Regions from separate parts of the Streptomyces sp. NPDC050535 genome, predicted to be linked through region 2. Evidence: riboswitches for the same ligand, from Rfam matches in the RefSeq annotation. Region 2 holds a riboswitch; each other region holds the start of a gene.

Region 1 (6,474 bases), on a different contig from region 2:
AGGAACTCCGCTCCGAGGGCATCCCGGGCCTCCTGGTGTGCAGCGGCAGCTCGGAGGTCGCGGAACTGGCGGCCCGGGCCGACCTCGTGGTGGACGGCCCGGCCGGAGTCGTAGAGCTGCTGCGGGCTCTGGCGGCGGAGCTCGGCCGGTGAGCCGGATCCGGGTCTCCGCCGCGGAACCGGGACGCTAGGGCCTCTTCTCCAGCTCCCGGAGCTGCTCCAGGAACCACTGCGCCGGAGGCAGCGCCGTCGCCGCGGCGGCCAGGCGTTTCGTGCGTTCGGCCCGCTCGCCGGTGCCCATCGACAACGCCTCGTGCAGCGCCCGCGCGGTGCCGACCACGTCGTAGGGGTTCACCACGATCGCGTCGTCGCCCAGCTCCTCGTACGCCCCCGCCTCCCGGGACAGCACCAGCGCGCACCCCTCGTCGGAGACGACCGGCACCTCCTTGGCGACGAGGTTCATGCCGTCCCGGATGGGGTTGACGAGGGCCACGTCGGCGAGCCGGTAGGCGGCGAGGGAGCGGGCGAAGTCGTCCTTGACGTGCAGGACGACCGGGGTCCAGCCGGGCGTGCCGTAGGCGGAGTTGATGTCGTCGGCGACCCGCTGCACCTCGGCGGTGTAGTCGCGGTACACGGCGAGGTCCTGCCGGGAGGGGTATGCGAAGGCGACGTGCACGACCCGTTCGCGCCAGGACGGCTGGTCCTCCAGGAGCTGCCGGTAGGCGTGCAGCCCGCGCACGATGTTCTTCGACAGCTCGGTGCGGTCGACCCGCACGATCGCCTTCCGGCCCTCGCCGATCTGCTCACGCAGTGTGACCATCCGTTCGGCGACATCCGCCTCGTGCGAACGCTCGCGCAGGAAGTCCGCGTCCGCGCCGAGCCCGTGCACGCCGACGCGTGTGTCACCGAGCCCGCCGGCCATCTCCTCGGCGCACGCGGTGAACGCGGACGCCCAGCGCTGGGTGAGGAAGCCGAGGCGGTCCGCGCCGAGCATGCCGCGCAGCACCTGCTCGGCGATGTCGTCGGGGAGGAGGCGGAAGTAGTCGACCGGCGCCCACGGCGTGTGCGAGAAGTGGCCGATCCGCAGGTCGGGGCGGAGTTCCCGGAGCATGCCGGGGACCAGGGTCAGGTGGTAGTCCTGTACGACCACCACGGCCCCCTGCGCCGCCTCGTCGGCCAGCGCCCGCGCGAAGGCCCGGTTGTAGGCCTCGTACGACGCCCACTGACGCCGGAACTCCGTGTCGAAGACCGGCTCCAGCGGCGTCTGGTAGAGCATGTGGTGGATGAACCACAGCACCGAGTTCGCGATGCCGTTGTAGGCGTCCGTGTGCGTCTCCGCGTCGATGTCCAGCATCCGTACGCCGTCCTCGCCGACCCCGCGCCGCACCGCCTCGCGGTCCCCGTCGCCGAGCGCCGAGCACACCCACAGGGCGCCCGCGTCCGGGCCGATCGCCGACAGGCCCGAGACCAGCCCGCCGCCGCCCCGCCTGGGGTGCAGCGAGCCGTCCTCGTGGACGTCGTAGGAGACCGGGCCGCGGTTGGACGCGACGAGGATGCGGTGGGAACCCTGCGGAGACGCGGTGGAAGACGTGGAAGCCATACGCCTCAACCTAGCCCGGCCCGGAAACGCTCAAACGTACGGACGGGGTATCGCGAGGGCGTATACGACCGCCGGATTACGCCGCTTTGCGTGCCTGGTACTCCGTGATCTCCGCCATCGGAGGCCGTTCTTCCGTATCGACGGAGTAGGTGCGCGGCTCGAAGCCGGACTCGCCCCGCTCGAACTGGGTGAGGGCCGGACGGATGAGGTGTCCGCGGGCGAGCCGGAGCTGCGCGGTGCGGTAGATCGCGGCGGACATCCGGCCCAGCGCCTGGCCGTCCTGGTGCCGGTGCTTGCGGACACCGACGTCGACCTGGGCGAGCGCGTCCAGGCCCACCAGGTGCAGGGCGTCGACGAGCATGCCCAGCTCCACGCCGTATCCGACGGGGAACGGGAGCTGTTCGAGGAGCGAGCGGCGGGCCGCGTACTCGCCGCCGAGCGGCTGGACGAATCCGGCCAGCTGCGGCCAGTGCATGTTCAGCAGGGGGCGGGCCATCAGTTCGGTGACACGGCCGCCCTGGCCGGCCGCGGTCCTGCCGGAGGTGGGTTCGCCCGGCAGGTTCAGCGGGCGGTCGTACATCGCCTTGACCAGGTCCACGCCCGGATCGGTGAGCAGCGGCCCCACGATCCCGGAGACGAAGTCCGACGAGAACTCCTTGAGGTCCGCGTCGATGAAACAGACGATGTCGCCGCTCGTCACGAGGAGTGACCGCCACAGCACCTCGCCCTTGCCGGGCACGGCCGGGATGCGGGGGAGTATTTCGTCCCTGTGAACAACCCGGGCGCCGGCCGCGGCGGCGACCTCGGAGGTGCGGTCCGTCGAGCCCGAGTCGATGACGACGATCTCGTCGACGAGAGGGACTTTCCGGGTCATCAGGTCGCGGCGGATGATGGAGACGATCTCACCGACCGTCGCCTCCTCGTTGAGCGCGGGCAGAACCACGCTCACCGTGGAGTGGGTGGATCGCTTCGCGGCTATGAGCTTCTTGAGCGGGCGGTCACTCACGGACCAGGAGCGCGTGCTCAGCCAGCGCTCGACGTCTTCCAGCACGTGCGGCTCTCCCTTGCGTTCATTGGGATGCTTGTGCCCGTCGCCGCGCCGGCAGGGGGTGTTGTCGGCATCTCGCGGTTCGGACGGCTCTCTCCACCATCCAGGCCTTCGGTTACAGTCTTGAACAACGCTGATGACCATCGCATGTCGGGGTCGGCCGGCGTACAACTGAATACCGCTCATCCAGAGGGGCAGAGGGATACGGCCCGTTGAAGCCCCGGCAACCCTCCAGCTGGTTCTTGTCACGTCGACGTGGTGAGGCTCCCGGCTCGGGAAGGTGCCAAATCCGTCTCACGGCGAAGTGCGTCGTGAGGAAGATGAGGAGAAAGGGCCTCCCCTCCATGGCTGCGCAGACAGTTGCAAGCACCACCGCGAACACCACGAGCACCGTGACCTCCCCGGATTCCGGGAACTCCGTCGATCTGGGCCCCGCCGCCGCGCTCTCCTGCCGCGAGTGCGGGCACCGCGTGCCCCTCGGTCCGGTCTTCGCCTGCGAGGAGTGTTTCGGGCCGCTGGAGATCGCCTACGACTTCTCCGCCTACGAGACCGAGGACCTCCGCAAGCGCATCGAGGCGGGCCCCGCGAACATCTGGCGTTACGCGCCGCTCCTGCCGGTCCCGGCGGACGTCGCGGAGAAGCCGAACATCAACCCCGGCTGGACCAAGCTCGTCAAGGCCGACAACCTGGCGCGCGAGCTGGGCGTCACCCCGGGCAGGCTCTTCGTCAAGGACGACTCGGGCAACCCGACGCACTCCTTCAAGGACCGCGTCGTCGCCCAGGCCATCGAGGCCGCCCGCGCCTTCGGCTTCACCACCCTCTCCTGCTCCTCCACCGGCAACCTCGCCGGCGCGGTGGGCGCCGCCGCCGCCCGCGCCGGCTTCCGCTCCTGCGTGTTCATCCCGCACGACCTGGAGCAGGGCAAGATCGTCATGGCCGCGGTGTACGGCGGGGAGCTCGTCGGTATCGAGGGCAACTACGACGACGTGAACCGCTTCTGCTCCGAGCTGATCGGCGACCCGGCCGGCGAGGGCTGGGGCTTCGTCAACGTCAACCTGCGGCCCTACTACGCGGAGGGCTCGAAGACCCTCGCGTACGAGATCTGCGAGCAGCTCGGCTGGCGGCTGCCCGACCAGCTCGTGGTCCCGATCGCCTCCGGCTCCCAGCTCACGAAGATCGACAAGGGTCTCCAGGAGCTGATCAGGCTCGGGCTCGTGGAGGACAGGCCGTACAAGATCTTCGGTGCCCAGGCCGAGGGCTGTTCGCCGGTGTCCGTGGCCTACAAGGCCGGCCACGACGTCGTACGGCCGCAGAAGCCGAACACCATCGCCAAGTCGCTGGCCATCGGCAACCCGGCCGACGGGCCCTACGTGCTCGACATCGCGCGGCGTACCGGCGGTGCCGTGGAGGACGTCAACGACGAGGAGATCGTCGAGGCGATCAAGCTCCTCGCGCAGACGGAGGGCATCTTCGCCGAGACCGCGGGTGGCGTGACGGTGGGTGTGGCGAAGAAGCTGATCGGGAACGGTCTGCTCGACCCGACCCTCACCACCGTCGTCCTCAACACCGGCGACGGCCTCAAGACCCTGGACGCGGTGGCCTCGGACACCGGGCTCACCGCGACCATCCGCCCGAACCTCGACTCCTTCCGCGAGGCCGGCCTCGCGTCATGAGCGGGGGCGCTCCGCTGGAATGCCGTATCAGGGCCGCGGGCCGACGGGGGCCGGTCGCCCCCCGCCGACCCGGCCCCGCGCCCCTGGGGCGCTGTTCCGCCGCACCTGAGCACCCGACCGGAGGTCACACCGAATGAGCGTCAACGTCCGCATCCCCACCATCCTGCGCACCTACACCGGCGGCAAGGCCGAGGTGGCCGCCGAGGGCGGCACCCTCGGCGAGGTGATCGCCGACCTGGAGCAGAACCACACCGGTATCGCCGCGCGCGTCCTGGACGACCAGGGCAAGCTGCGCCGCTTCGTCAACGTGTACGTGAACGACGACGACGTCCGCTTCGAGCAGGGTCTGGAGACGGCGACGCCGGACGGCGCGGGCGTCTCGATCATTCCGGCCGTCGCCGGCGGCTGACCGACGCCGACGCCGACGACGGCCGGCCGGCGGCCCGCGGCTGACCGTCATTCGCCGTCACGCACGGTGATTGCAGTTACCTTGGGTAATGGTAATCACCGAGAGTTCATCGAATTGCCCCCTCCGCGAGAGAAGCGGAGGGGGCAATTCTGTATGGTTGAGCGCGGTACAGTTGGGGAAGCTGCTTCGCTTTCGAGTCGGTTTCATGCCGGGCGCATATGAGTACCTGCCCGATGCCCGACAAGAAGCAGCCAATGTACCCCGCATTTTTGAGCCGTTTATGGCATTTGTGGGGCCCGACTTGCCCGGAATCTTTGTGAATTCTCCGGATATTCCCGATCGGTCGTGCTCAGAATTCTCGTCCGATTGACCTGTTGCAGAGGGCAGTTGGACGGATACATTCAGCCGCGGTCGACGCGTTCCGGCGCACACCCCCAATCCTTGGGGGGTGAGGTCTGACCCGGGCCCGCGAAGTGCGGTCCTGTGCAAGGGCCAGTAATAGGGGAGTTAGGCATGGCTCAGGGCACCGTCAAATGGTTCAACGCGGAGAAGGGGTACGGCTTCATCGCGGTCGACGGTGGTGCGGATGTATTCGTCCACTACAGCGCGATTCAAATGGACGGCTACCGCACCCTTGAAGAGGGCCAGCGGGTCGAGTTCGAGATCTCGCAGGGCCAGAAAGGGCCGCAGGCGGACATGGTCCGGCTGGCGACCAGCTGAAGCACGCGCCGACTGATTGTTCTGTTCGACGTGACGAAGGGCTCGTGTCCCCGGCAGGGGGCGCGAGCCCTTCGGTCTGTCTGTCCCCCTGGCTGCATGTCCGGCCCTGCGGCTGTCCGCGTGCCCCGTCGGCTGCCTTCGCGTCCCTCCGGCTGTCTTCGCGCCGGTCGCGCCCCCCGCCCCACCTGCGGATCTTTCGGAGCCGCTTGCACTCGGTAGGGGCGAGTGCTAATCATTGGCGTTAGCACTCTGCAGGTGAGAGTGACAACGAGGACCGGGTCAGTGAGGCCCGCAGGCCAAGTGGGGCAAGGAACCACGAGGCACGCAGGCCGTCCGTCGCGGGCGCGGGCGCGGTCCGGAGCAATCCACCCCAGTCCGGGAGGACCACTTCACATGGCCAAGATCATCGCGTTCAACGAGGAGGCGCGGCGCGGTCTCGAGCGCGGGATGAACCAGCTCGCCGACGCCGTCAAGGTCACCCTTGGTCCCAAGGGTCGCAACGTCGTCCTCGAGAAGAAGTGGGGCGCCCCCACGATCACCAACGATGGTGTTTCCATCGCCAAGGAGATCGAGCTCGAGGACCCTTACGAGAAGATCGGCGCTGAGCTGGTCAAGGAAGTCGCCAAGAAGACGGACGACGTCGCCGGCGACGGTACGACCACCGCGACCGTTCTGGCGCAGGCGCTGGTCCGCGAGGGCCTTCGCAACGTAGCCGCGGGTGCCAACCCGATGGCCCTCAAGCGTGGTATCGAGAAGGCCGTCGAGGCCGTCTCCGGTGCCCTGCTCGAGCAGGCCAAGGATGTCGAGACCAAGGAGCAGATCGCTTCCACGGCCTCCATCTCCGCCGCCGACACCCAGATCGGCGAGCTCATCGCCGAGGCTATGGACAAGGTCGGCAAGGAAGGCGTCATCACCGTCGAGGAGTCCCAGACCTTCGGTCTGGAGCTGGAGCTCACCGAGGGTATGCGCTTCGACAAGGGCTACATCTCGGCGTACTTCGCCACCGACATGGAGCGTATGGAGGC
Region 2 (6,474 bases):
CGGTGTGGTGGTCGGCAGCGGTGTGGCGGGCCCTGTCGGCGGGCGCCCGCCGGAACGGCCGAGCCCCAGATCCAGACGCCCCGGATGCAGCGCGTCGACCAGGCCGAACTCCTCGACCGTGGCGAGGGCGGTGCGGTGACCGAGCTGTACGGCCCCGGAACCGAGCCGGATCGTGGAGGTCGCGGAGGCGGTCAGGGCGAGGACGACGGCCGGTGAGGTGCCCGCAACGCCCGGGTTGAGATGGTGCTCGGCGAACCAGTAGCGGGCGTACCCGAACCGCTCCGCCCAATGGGCCAGATCGATGGAGTTGCGCAGCGCCTCGGCCGCCGTGGAGCCGGACGAGATGGGGACGAGGTCGAGAACGCCGAGGGGGATGTCGGACATGGAACGGGTCTCCTCACCGGTCGGCGGGTGCGGGCAGGGACGAGGACGCTGACGGAGGCGCCGGGTCTGGCCGTGGTTCTGGCTCTTGCTCCGGCGTGACCGCGGCAGGCGCCGCGGACGTGACCGGCGCCAGGGACGTGGCCGGCACCGGGGACGTGACCGGCGCAGGGGACGCCTCCGGGACCGCTTCGGCGAACACCGGTCCCCACGCGAACGGCGGATCGGGAATCTCCCGTCGCAGCACGGGCGCGATCTCGGACTGGAAGAGTTCGAGGGAGGCGCGGTGCTGAGCCCCCGTCAGCCCGCTCGCGTCCGCCTGCAGGTGCTGCACGGTGTGCCCGAACCGCTCGTGGTAGCGGTGCACTTTCTCGATCACCTGCTGAGGGCTGCCGATCAGCGCCGAACTGCGCTCCACGTAGTCCTCCAGGGTCGGGAACACCGGCTCCAGTCCCAGTGCCTTCTGGAACGCCAACTGCCCCTCGAAGACCGGCCGGTAGGCGGCGACCGCCTCCTGCGAGGTGCGGGCGGCGTAGTAGCCCGCGGAACCGGCACCGACCGCGATTCGGGCCGGGTCGTGGCCGTAGTACTCCCAGCGCTCCCGGTAGTGGCGGATCAACTCGGCATACGGCTCTATCGGGTTGGTGACGTTCGCCGAGAACAGCGGATCCCCGTAGCGGGCGGCGAGGTCCACCGACTCCTTGCTGGTCGCGCTGCCGTGCCAGACCCGGACGGGCTGCTGGAACGGCCGGGGCCACACCTCCGCCTCGCTCAGCTCCGGGCGGAAGCGGGTCGCGGCGGTCACCTTGTCCTGCCGCCAGATCTGCCGGAACACCTCGTAGCTCTCGGCGTTGCGCTCCCACTGGTCCTCGGGCGTGACCTGGAACAGCTCCCGCTGGGCGGCTCCGTTGCCCTTGCCGATGATCAACTCCAGTCGGCCGCCGGACAGATGGTCCAGGGTCGCGTAGTCCTCGTACGCGCGCACCGGGTCAAGGAGGCTGAGCGTGGTGACCGCCGTGAAGAGACGGATGCGCGAGGTGAGGGCGGCGATGTGGCTGAGGACGACGGGTGGCGAGGAGGAGATGAACGGGCGTTCGTGGCGCTCCCCCACGCCGAAGCCGTCGAAGCCCAGCTCCTCGGCCAGCAGCGCGTTGTCGATGACCTCGCGAAAACGCGCGTTGGTCGGTTTCCGTACGCCGGTCACCGGGTCCGGCGCGTGCACGATCAGGGTGATCGCGAGGAACTTCACGAGGCGGCTCGCTCGGCCGGCGCGTCGGTGTCGCGGTGGGCCAGGCCGAGGTGGTCGCGCAGGGTGGTGCCCTCGTACTCGGTGCGGAAGACGCCGCGTTCCTGGAGCAGCGGTACGACGGTGTCGGCGAAGGCGTCGAGGCCGCCCGGAGTGATGTGCGGGACGAGGATGAAGCCGTCGCTCGCGTCCGCCTGGACGAAGTCGTCGATGGTCTCGGCGACGGTCGCCGGGGAGCCGACGAACGCCTGCCGGTTTCCGGTCTCGATGACCAGGTCGCGGATCGACCACTTGTTGGCGGTGGCGAGCTCCCGCCACTCCGTGGCCGTGGCCAACGGGTCGCGGTACATGCGCACTTGGGCGCGGCCCCGGGCGATGGTGTGTTCGCCGAGGTCCGGGTCGATGTCGGGGAGCGGCCCCTCCGGGTCGTACGCGGACAGGTCGCGGTTCCAGACGAACTCGAGGTGCTTGATGGCGGTGGCGCCGCTGACCTGCTGGCGGCGCACCTCGCGGGAGATCTCCTCCGCCTCGGAGTCCGTGTCTCCGAGGACGAAGGTGGCGGCGGGCAGGATCAGCAGCTGGTCGTGGGTGCGGCCGTGCCGGGCCAGTCGGCCCTTGACGTCCGTGTAGAACGCCTGCCCCTCCTTGAGGGTGCTGTACCGGCTGAAGATCGCGTCCGCGCCGGCGGCGGCGAACTCGCGTCCTTCGTCGGAGTCTCCGGCCTGGAAGACGACCGGGCGGCCCTGCGGGCTTCGCGGCACGTTGAACTGTCCCTCGATGTCGAAGTGCTGGCCCTTGTGCACGAAGGCTCCGGCCCGCGCGTTCCGCAGGAAGGTGCCGCTCCCCCGGTCGGCGATGATCTCGTCACCGTGCCAGGAGTCGAACAGTTCGTTGGCGGTGGCCAGGAACTCCTTGGCCCTGGAGTACCGCTCCTCCTGCGGCAGGAAGCCGCCGCGGCGGAAGTTCTCCCCGGTGAAGGCGTCCCAGGAGGTGACGACGTTCCAGGCGGCGCGCCCGCCGGAGAGGTGGTCGAGGCTCGCGAACTGACGGGCCACCTCGTAGGGCTCGTTGAACGTGGAGTTGATGGTGCCGGTCAGGCCCAGGTGCTCGGTGACGGCGGCGAGCGCGGTGAGGACGGTGAAGGTGTCGGGGCGTCCGACCACGTCCAAGTCGTATATCTTGCCGCCCTGTTCGCGCAGGCGGAGGCCTTCGGCGAGGAACAGGAAGTCGAACTTGGCGCGTTCGGCGGTCCGCGCGAAGTGTGCGAAAGAGCTGAACTCGATGTGGCTGCCGGCTTCGGGGTCGCTCCACACGGTGGTGTTGTTGACGCCCGGGAAGTGCGCCGCGAGGTGGATCTGCTTGAGCGGCTTGTCGGTCGACCTGCTCATGAGTGGGGTCCCTCCGGCTCAGACGTGGGCGGCGTAGCGGTTGGCGGGGCGGGCGAGTCCGAGCAGCCCGCGCAGGGTGTCGGCCTCGTAGGAGTGCCGGAAGGCGTCGCGGCGTTGGAGTTCGGGGACCAGGCCCCGGGTGATCGCCGGCAGGTCGTGGCCGGCGACGGCGGGGCGCAGCCGGAAGCCGGTCAGCCCGGTCTGCTGCAACTCCTGCAGCAGATCGGCCAGTTGTACGGGAGTGCCGGTGAACACCCGCGCGTCGCTCGTGTACGGGTAGCCGGCGAGGGTGTCGAGGCGCTCCCGGCGGGCTGCCGCGGCGGCGGGGTCGTTGTCGAGGAACACCACCAGGTCCCCGAAGAGGTGCAACGGCTCCTCGGCGCGTCCGGCAGCCGCCTGTTCGGCGCGGACGGCGGTGATGACGGCGCGTGCCTGCCCGGCGTCGTGCGGAGTCACGTATCCGATGTCGGCGCTGCGGCCGAGGAGCCGGAACGGCGCGCCTGTCCCGGACTCGTGGGCCAGTGCGGTGACCAGGGGTTGCCCCTGTGGCGGACGGGGCGTGATCGAGGGGCCCTTGACGCTGAAGTGCTTGCCCTCGAAGTCGATGTAGTGCAGTTTGTCGCGGTCGACGAAGCGGCCGGTGGTGACGTCCCGGATCTCCGCGTCGTCCTCCCAGCTGTCCCACAGCCGGCGTACCGCCTCGACGTAGTCGGCGGTTTCGTCGAAGAGGTCGACGATCAACTCCCGTAGCGCGGGGGTCTCCAGGTCCTCGACGTGGAGTTTCGGGAACGAACGGCGTCCGAAGTGCGCGGCCTCGTTCTGCCGTGCCGACGCCTGTACGCGCAGCCCCGCCCGGCCGGTGCTCACGTAGTCGAGGGTGGCGATGGCCTTGGAGGTGTGGAAGGGCTCCGTGTGGGTGGTGACCACGGTCGGCACCAGCCCGATGTGGCTGGTCAACGGCGCTACGCGGGCGGCGATGAGAACGGCGTCGAGCCGGCCGCGTACCTGGTCGGTGCGTGCGTCCGGCTCGCTGAGGCGTGCGGACTGGGGGCCGAGTCCGTCCTCGATGGTCACGAAGTCGAGCAGACCGCGCTCGGCCTCGGTGATCAGGTCGGTCCAGTACGAGGCGGTGAACAGGTCGTCGGGACGGGCCACGGGCTCGCGCCAGGCGGCCGGATGCCAGCCCGCGCCGTCGAGGGCGACGGCCAGGTGCAGTTCGGCGGATGAAGGAGAGGGGGACGAGGGCAACAAAGGTGACGAGGACACGGAAAAGGTGCCTTCCTGATCGACCGTACGAGATCGCCGGGCCCCGGTGCGGAGGTGCGGCGGCTGGGTGACGGGTCAGGGACGACAGAGCGCGCCGGCCACGCGCTGGAGGTCGATGTGCGGCCGGGTGTACAGGTGCACGCGACGGCGCGGGGCGAGAACCATGACACGGAGGAGAAGCACGGCCTGCACGTCGGTCACCTCCGCCCTTCCGGCTCGGCGGGCCCTGGGGCCGCGTCGGCATCGCGCTTGCGGAACCCGGTCGGGTGCCACCTGGTCGTCACCTGGAGCACCCCGCCGCGGAGGAGGGTTGCCGGTCAGCAAGCCAGGGCTTGACGCTGACGCTCATAACCTGCTGTGGACGTTACGGGAGGCCACAGCGGTGCGCAATGCCCGGAGATCATGCCCGTTCTCACATCGCCGCGTGTCCTCGACAGCGACAACCACCGGGCCGCACGATCTGTTCCGCGTGACATCTCCGGCCGGAGACAGGCCTGTTCCGCATCGCGTGTCCGGCCTGTTCCGCATCGGTGTCCGGCCCGTTCCACCTCACATGTCCGGCCGGAGACAGACCGGGTGACCACCTGATGAGACTGCGGCGGAGGCCTTCTTGACGGCCTCACGGAGCGCGCCGACACTGTCGGGGACGGTCACGATTGTCAGCGCCCTTCGGGCAGGTTCTCCCTGTCCGTGAGGTCATCGGCCCCGGCTTGCTGGCAGGCAACCCTTCCACCGCGACGGGGTGCCCCGGGTGACGACCGGGTTCCGCCGGTGCGGCGGGACAAGCGTGGTCTCGCGTCTCGCGAGCCCCGAGTGTGGAACCGGTGGGAATGACCAAGAGCGGTTTGACGAGGCGCCTGCACATCGATCTGTTGCGTGTCTCCAGCGCCTACTGATCCGAGTGATCCGGACCGGTACGTAGCGCAGTCACTCCGTTCCGCCGCGGTGCCCACAAGGTGGCCGTGGCCTCCTCGCCCCATGGAGAGTCATGTCCGAGACAATCTCGCACGCCTCAAACACCGGTACCTCCTGTACCCCGACTTCGTGCGTTCCCGGCTCACTTGACGCGATCCCCCACCCCCGGATCACCGCCGCGCCGTCCGCACGCCCGCACCGCTTCCGCAGCCGCATCGGAGTCGGTCTCGCCGGTGGCTTCTATCCGGCGCCGCACCGCTACGAGCTGTATCTGTCGACGCGCTGTCCCCTCTCGCTGCGTGTCTCGATCACTCTCGGCCTGCTGGGTCTCAGGGACTCGGTCGCCACCACGCTGCTGGCGCTCCCCGGCGACACCCCTGCCGCGTTCGCCGCACTGCGCAGGGTGTACGAGGCCACCTGGCACCACTACGACGGTCCGCTGACCGCGCCCGCGCTGTGCGACCGGTGGAGCGGACGCGTCGTCAGCAACCACACGCCCGACATTCTGCGCGACCTCGGTGACCTCCTCACCGAGCGCGCCGGATCCTGCCACTCCCCGCTCCGCCCGTCGGAACCGGCCGCGGACACGGACGCCCTGCGTGACCTCCTCGACCGCGAGGTGACACCGACCACGCCACCGGCGCGGCGGTCTGCGGCACTTGATCTACTGAACCGCCAACTCGCCTCCGGTCCCTACGTGTTGGGCAAGGAACTGACCGCCGCGGATGTGGACCTCTGGGTCGCCCTCGTCCAGCTCGAGGCGACCGAGGACCTGTCCGCGTACGCGCTCCTCCAGGACTACGTACGACGCCTCGACGCCCACCCGGCGTTCCACCGGAACCTGTGACCGGCCGAGGGCCGGAAACCCTCACGTGCGGGATTCCAGGGCAGCCCGGGTGTCGTTGCCGTAGACGCCCGTCTCGTCGCCCCGGATCCCGTACCAGAGCTGGAAGCGGGCCACCGCGGCGGTGAGTGTCGGGTCGTAGGTGCCGCTCGTGCCACCGCTCTCGTAGACGTCCGGGATGTCGAGGAGCCGTTGCTGGAGGTCCGTCACGTCGGGGCCGCTGTCGCCCTCCCGGAGGGTTCCTTCGCCGTCCGGGTCGGCGGCGCGGGAGGGGGCCTGGGCGACGGGTGCCGTGGCGGACGGGACGGCGGCGGACGGCGGTCCGTCGTCGCCGTCGCCGTCGTCGTCGCCCGGGAGCAGCAGCGCCAGGGCGAATCCGGCCAGCGCGGCCGCCGCCACCGCGACGACGACCGTGGCCTGGCGTCGTCCCGTGG
Region 3 (6,474 bases), on a different contig from region 2:
AGCTCCGACGGTCCGAGCCTGGTGGGCGTGGGCGCAGCCGCCGTCGACTTCCAGGTCGGCACCGGCCGTATGCCGGCCCAGCAGCCGGGCGCGCAGATCCCGAAGAAGAAGAACATCTACTCCCAGGCCGAGATCGACCAGCTCGCGGCGTACATCGCCTCGCTGGGCGCCGGTCCCTCCGTGCCGACCAAGAACCAGGTCAGCCCCGAGGGCGCGGACATCGCCAAGGGTGGCGAACTCTTCCGTACCAACTGCGCGCAGTGCCACAACTTCACCGGCAAGGGCGGTGCGCTGTCCGAGGGCAAGTTCGCGCCGGACCTGGAAGGTGTTTCCCCGAAGCACATCTACGAGGCCATGCAGACCGGCCCGCAGAACATGCCGTCCTTCCCCGACACGATCATGTCGGAGCAGAACAAGAAGGACGTCATCGCGTACCTCCACGCGGTCAACGGCGACGACACCGTGGAGCCGGGCGGCCTCAGCCTGGGCGGCCTCGGGCCGGTCAGCGAGGGCCTGTTCGCCTGGATCTTCGGACTCGGCGCCCTGATCGGTGTCGCCGTCTGGGTCGCCGCTCGGACCGCAAAGGCCAAGAACTGATGAGTAGCCAAGACACTCCAGAAGAGAACCTGCCCGCAGAGCGGGCCACCGACGACCATGGACACGGTGCCGTGTCGGTGGCGAACGAGCAGGACCCGTTCGCCGACCCGGGGCTGCCGCCCCACGAGCACCGCGTCCAGGACATCGACGAGCAGGCCGCCAAGCGCTCCGAGCGCGTGGTCGCCTTCCTGTTCACGCTGTCGATGGCCGCCACGGTCGGTTTCATCGCCTCGTATGTGGCGATCCCGGCCGACCGGGCCGTCTACATCTTCCCGATCGGGCACACCAGCGCGCTGAACTTCGCGCTGGGTGTCACGCTCGGCATCGCGCTGTTCTCCATCGGCGCGGGCGCGGTCCACTGGGCCCGCACCCTGATGTCCGACGTGGAGATCGCCGACGAGCGTCACGCGATCGAGGCGCCGCCCGAGGTCAAGGCCAAGGTCATGGCCGACTTCAAGCAGGGCGCCAAGGAGTCCGCGCTCGGCCGGCGCAAGCTGATCCGCAACACGATGTTCGGCGCGCTGGCCCTGGTCCCGCTCTCCGGTGTCGTGCTGCTGCGCGACCTCGGTCCGCTGCCGGGCACGAGCCTTCGCCACACGATGTGGCGCAAGGGTCTGCAACTCGTCAACATGAACACGAACGAGCCGCTGCGTCCCTCGGACGTCGTCGTCGGCTCGCTCACCTTCGCCAAGCCCGAGGGCCTGGAGGAGCACGACGAGGACTTCCAGGTCCAGATCGCCAAGGCCGCCCTGATGATCGTCCGCATCCAGCCGGACAACATCAAGGACAAGCGGGAACTCGAGTGGTCGCACGAGGGCATCGTGGCCTACTCGAAGATCTGCACCCACGTCGGCTGTCCGATCTCCCTGTACGAGCAGCAGACGCACCACGTCCTCTGCCCGTGCCACCAGTCCACCTTCGACCTCGCCGACGGGGCCCGAGTGATCTTCGGCCCGGCGGGTCACGCCCTGCCTCAGCTGCGCATCGGTGTGAACGCTGAGGGCTACCTCGAGGCGCTCGGCGACTTCGACGAGCCCGTCGGTCCTGCTTTCTGGGAGCGCGGATGAGTACTGCTGCTGCGAACACCTCCGACCCGGTCGACGCGAACTCGCGGAAGAAGGCACCCGCGGGCGAGCGGGTCGCCGACTGGGCCGACGGCCGGCTGGGCATCTACGGCCTGGCCAAGACCAACATGCGCAAGATCTTCCCGGACCACTGGTCCTTCATGCTGGGCGAGGTCTGCCTCTACAGCTTCATCATCATCATCCTCACGGGTGTGTACCTGACGCTGTTCTTCCACCCGTCGATGAACGAGGTGGAATACCACGGCAGCTACATCCCGCTGCAGGGCCAGCTGATGTCCGAGGCCTTCAACTCGACCATGCACATCTCCTTCGATGTGCGCGGTGGCCTGCTGATCCGGCAGATCCACCACTGGGCCGCGCTGATCTTCCTCGCGGGCATGTTCGTGCACATGATGCGCGTGTTCTTCACGGGTGCGTTCCGCAAGCCCCGCGAGGTCAACTGGCTCTTCGGTTTCCTGCTGTTCGTCCTGGGCATGTTCACCGGCTTCACCGGCTACTCGCTCCCTGACGACCTGCTCTCCGGAACCGGTGTCCGCTTCATGGAGGGCGCGATCCTGTCCGTGCCGATCGTGGGCACGTACCTCTCGTTCTTCCTCTTCGGCGGCGAGTTCCCGGGCGGCGACTTCGTGGCCCGCTTCTACTCGATCCACATCCTGCTGCTGCCGGGCATCATGCTCGGCCTGGTGGTCGGCCACCTGATCCTGGTCTTCTACCACAAGCACACGCAGTTCGCGGGCCCCGGAAAGACGAACAAGAACGTCGTCGGAATGCCGCTCCTTCCGGTCTACACCGCGAAGGCCGGCGGCTTCTTCTTCCTGGTCTTCGGTGTCATCACGATCATCGCGGGCATCGCCTCGATCAACCCGATCTGGACGATGGGCCCCTACCGGCCTGACCAGGTGTCCACCGGCGCCCAGCCCGACTGGTACATGGGCTTCTCCGAGGGCCTGATCCGTGTCATGCCGGGCTGGGAGATCAACCTGTGGGGTCACACGCTCGTCCTGGGTGTGTTCGTCCCGCTGATCATCTTCCCGCTGGTCCTGGTCGCGATCGCGGTCTACCCGTTCATCGAGTCCTGGGTCACCGGCGACAAGCGCGAGCACCACATCCTGGACCGCCCGCGCAACGTCCCGACCCGTACGGCCTTCGGTGTCGCGTGGATCACCTGGTACATGGTCCTGCTCATCGGTGGTGGAAACGACCTCTGGGCCACGCACTTCCACCTGTCGATCAACACGATCACCTGGTTCGTACGGATCGCGTTCTTCGTGGCGCCGGTTCTCGCGTTCATCGCCACCAAGCGGATCTGCCTCGGCCTTCAGCGCCGGGACCGGGACAAGGTGCTGCACGGCCGCGAGTCGGGCATCATCAAGCGCCTGCCGCACGGTGAGTTCATCGAGATCCACGAGCCGCTCAGCCAGGAGTCGCTGCACACGCTCACCGCGCACGAGCAGTACAAGCCGGCCGAGATCGGTCCGCCGGTCGACGAGAACGGTGTCGAGCGCAAGGTGAAGGGTGCGCAGAAGCTGCGCGCCAAGCTCAGCAAGGGCTACTACGGGGAGGACAACCAGATCCCCAAGCCCACCGTCGAGGAGTACAAGGAGATCACGAGCGGCCACGGCCACCACTGATCACCCGCACGATCCTCGCTGATCGCCACGGCTCGAGCCCCGTCCATTGCATGGACGGGGCTCTTTGCCGTCTCCCGGGCTGGATAGGGTGGACTCACCCCTACGTGCCCGGGGTGAGTCCACCCGCGCACCTCTCTGAGAACCCAGGAGCGACCATGAGCGCTGTGAACCCCGCTGGAGGCGACACCGCGGCGGACCGTTCCTGGCCCAGGTTGCTGAACGGCCTGCTCGACGGCCGTGACCTGAGTGCGGACGACACCGCCTGGGCGATGAACCTGATGATGCGCGGTGAGGCGACCGACGCGCAGATCGCCGGGTTCGCGGTGGCGCTGCGGGCCAAGGGAGAGACCGTCGAGGAGATCACCGGGCTCGTACGGATGATGTACGAGCACGCCAACGTGATCGAGGTGCCCGGGCGGACCGTCGACATCGTCGGTACGGGCGGCGACGGGGCCAAGACCGTCAACATCTCCACCATGTCGGCGATCGTCATCGCCGGGACGGGCGCGAAGGTCGTCAAGCACGGCAATCGGGCGGCTTCCTCCGCCTCCGGCGCGTCCGACGTCCTCCAGAAGCTCGGGGTCAATCTGGAGCTGACGACGAAACGGGTGGCCGAGGTGGCCGAGGAGGCCGGGATCACCTTCTGCTTCGCGGTGAAGTTCCACCCGGCGCTGCGTCATGTGGGCGCCGCGCGCGGGCAGTTGGGCATCCGGACGGTCTTCAACGCGCTCGGTCCGTTGACGAATCCCGCCCGGGTCAAAGCGCAGGCGGTCGGGGTCGCCGACCCCCGCATGGCGCCGATCGTCGCGGGCGTCTTCGCCGAGCGGGGCAACTCCTCGCTGGTCTTCCGCGGCGACGACGGCCTCGACGAGCTGACGATCACCTCCACCTCCCGGGTGTGGGTCGTACGGGACGGAAAGGTCACGGAGGAGTCCTTCGACCCCCGGGACGCCGGTATCGACCTGGCCCCGATCGAGGCGCTGCGGGGCGCGGACTCCGCGTACAACGCGGACGTGGCCCGGCGGCTCCTCGACGGTGAGACGGGGCCCGTACGGGACGCCGTGCTGCTGAACTCGGCGGCGGCCCTGGTGGCCCTCTCGCCGGGCGAGGGACCGCTCGCCGAGCAGATCCGCGCCGGGATGGCGAAGGCCGCGGAGGCCATCGACTCGGGGGCGGCCAAGCGGTCGCTCGAGCGATGGGTGGCGGCGACCAACGCGTAGCGCGGGGCCGTTGGTGTGAAGAGGAGGGGCCGGGCCGACCAGGTCCGGCCCCGTTCGTGTTCCGGGATCCGGACACGGGTTGCGCCGTCGCGATGACGTCGCGTAGGTTTTTCGGCAGGTCATGAGTGACAGTCATGAGGCCCCGGCCGACTGTCCGGCAACCCTCCGTCCGTGGCGGGGTGCCCCGGGTGAAGACCAGGCCGTAGGCAGCGAGGTCTGCGGCAAGCGCGGACCCCTCGCACTCTTCTGAGTGGTTTACAGCCCAGGGGTCCTGGTGTTCGAGGGAGCCTTCTGTGAGCAAGCGAATGCGATAGGGCGTAGAGCCCCTTTTCCGCGTACCCCTTTCGCCTTTTCCCGCGCTGAGCCCCGCCCTGGTTGCGGACCGGTCTCGCGCGCCGCCCCCGCGTCTCACAGGAGTTCGCCATGTCTGTCTCCACCGTTGCCACCGGCCAGGCCGTTTGTTCCCCTCTGTCCGTTCTGGGAGGGGATGTCGCCGTCCCGCTCGTCACCGGTGGCGAGGTCACCTACGCCGCTCTCGACTATGCCGCCAGCGCCCCGGCCCTCCAGCGGGTCTGGGACGACGTGGCGGCGTACGCCCCGTACTACGGGAGCGTGCACCGTGGCGCCGGGTACCTGTCCCAGCTCTCCACCGACCTCTTCGAGAACTCCCGCGAGACCGTCGCCGAGTTCCTGGACTGCCGGGACGACGACCAGGTCGTGTTCACCCGGTCGACCACCGACTCGCTCAACCTGCTGGCCGCCGCCCTTCCGGCCGACTGCCAGGTCTTCGTCTTCGAGACCGAGCACCACGCCTCGCTGCTGCCCTGGCGGGACGCGCGGGTGACGTACCTGAACGCCCCCCGTACGCCTGACGAGGCCGTCGCGACGCTGGAGCGGGCGCTCGCCGAGCGCGACCCCCGCGGCCCGGCCCTCGTCTGCGTGACGGGCGCCTCGAACGTCACCGGCGAGCTGTGGCCGGTGCGAGAGCTGGCCGCCGCCGCGCACGCGCACGGTGCGCGCATCGTTCTCGACGCCGCGCAGCTCGTCCCGCACCAGCCGGTGTCGGTGCGCGACCTCGACGTCGACTGGGTGGCCTTCTCCGGGCACAAGCTGTACGCCCCCTTCGGCTCCGGTGTCCTCGCGGGCCGCTCCGACTGGCTCCGCACGGCCGAGCCGTACCTGGCCGGCGGGGGAGCGAGCCGTAAGGTCACCCGGCGGGTGGACGGCGGCGTGGACGTGGAGTGGCACGACAGCGCCGCCCGGCACGAGGCCGGCTCGCCGAACGTGATCGGTGTCTACTCCATCGCCTCGGCCTGCAAGGCCCTCACCGACGAGGGCTTCGACAAGCTCGTCGCCCGCGAACGGCACCTGATCCACACGGTTCGCGCGGGTCTCGCCGAGGTCCCGGAGGTCCGGGTCCTCTCCCTCTTCGGCGACGACGCCCCGCGGGTCGGCGTCATCTCCTTCGTCGTCGAGGGCTGGAACAGCTCGCACTTCGCGGCCGCGCTCTCCGCCGAGTACGGCATCGGGGTGCGCGACGGCCTGTTCTGCGCCCACCCGCTGGTGCGCACCCTGCTCGGCAGCGACCCGGAGACCCAGGGGGAGTGCGGCGCCCCCGAGGCCGCGCCCGGCGAGAAGTCCCTCAACGCCATCCGGGTCAGCTTCGGCGCGGGTACGCCGGACGAGCACGTCGAGCGGTTCGTGGGCGCGGTGAAGGAGCTCGTCCGGGACGGTGCGCAGTGGAACTACCGTACGGAGGGCGGGCGTTGCGTCCCCGCCGTGTGACGGCCCGACCGCACGGCCGTGACCGGGGCGTGGCCCGCCCGTGACCGGGCGCGGCCGTCAGCCGTCCAGGCCGATCGCGAACGCCGCCTCCAGGTCGTGCTGGGAGTAGGTGCGGAAGGCGACGTGCGTGTCCGTGCCCTCGACGCCCGGGATCTT

What was found. Region 2 has a riboswitch for S-adenosylmethionine ahead of ACIBLC_RS11450 (putative leader peptide). Riboswitches for the same ligand answer to the same signal wherever they lie in the genome.
Region 1: another riboswitch for S-adenosylmethionine. It lies ahead of thrC (threonine synthase); the one in region 2 lies ahead of ACIBLC_RS11450 (putative leader peptide).
Region 3: another riboswitch for S-adenosylmethionine. It lies ahead of ACIBLC_RS20945 (aminotransferase class V-fold PLP-dependent enzyme); the one in region 2 lies ahead of ACIBLC_RS11450 (putative leader peptide).

What each region holds. Positions count from the first base shown of each region.
Region 1 covers NZ_JBITHE010000012.1:138,937-145,410, reverse strand. Annotated here, with positions in the region: gene otsB (trehalose-phosphatase) at 1-152, shown strand, start outside; gene ACIBLC_RS25805 (trehalose-6-phosphate synthase) at 187-1,599, opposite strand; gene ACIBLC_RS25800 (glucosyl-3-phosphoglycerate synthase) at 1,676-2,650, opposite strand; SAM riboswitch class I at 2,827-2,974, shown strand; gene thrC (threonine synthase) at 2,992-4,320, shown strand; gene ACIBLC_RS25790 (MoaD/ThiS family protein) at 4,454-4,729, shown strand; gene ACIBLC_RS25785 (cold-shock protein) at 5,243-5,449, shown strand; gene groL (chaperonin GroEL) at 5,843-6,474, shown strand, end outside.
Region 2 covers NZ_JBITHE010000004.1:145,979-152,452, forward strand. Annotated here, with positions in the region: gene ACIBLC_RS11430 (MsnO8 family LLM class oxidoreductase) at 1-384, opposite strand, end outside; gene ACIBLC_RS11435 (LLM class flavin-dependent oxidoreductase) at 398-1,630, opposite strand; gene ACIBLC_RS11440 (NtaA/DmoA family FMN-dependent monooxygenase) at 1,627-3,015, opposite strand; gene ACIBLC_RS11445 (LLM class flavin-dependent oxidoreductase) at 3,034-4,281, opposite strand; gene ACIBLC_RS11450 (putative leader peptide) at 4,357-4,482, opposite strand; SAM riboswitch class IV at 4,522-4,634, opposite strand; SAM riboswitch class IV at 4,930-5,075, shown strand; gene ACIBLC_RS11455 (putative leader peptide) at 5,112-5,177, shown strand; gene ACIBLC_RS11460 (glutathione S-transferase family protein) at 5,270-6,043, shown strand; gene ACIBLC_RS11465 (peptidoglycan-binding protein) at 6,065-6,474, opposite strand, start outside.
Region 3 covers NZ_JBITHE010000009.1:15,213-21,686, forward strand. Annotated here, with positions in the region: gene ACIBLC_RS20925 (c-type cytochrome) at 1-597, shown strand, start outside; gene ACIBLC_RS20930 (Rieske 2Fe-2S domain-containing protein) at 597-1,664, shown strand; gene ACIBLC_RS20935 (cytochrome bc complex cytochrome b subunit) at 1,661-3,313, shown strand; gene trpD (anthranilate phosphoribosyltransferase) at 3,469-4,533, shown strand; SAM riboswitch class IV at 4,651-4,767, shown strand; gene ACIBLC_RS20945 (aminotransferase class V-fold PLP-dependent enzyme) at 4,957-6,318, shown strand; gene ACIBLC_RS20950 (Lrp/AsnC family transcriptional regulator) at 6,376-6,474, opposite strand, start outside.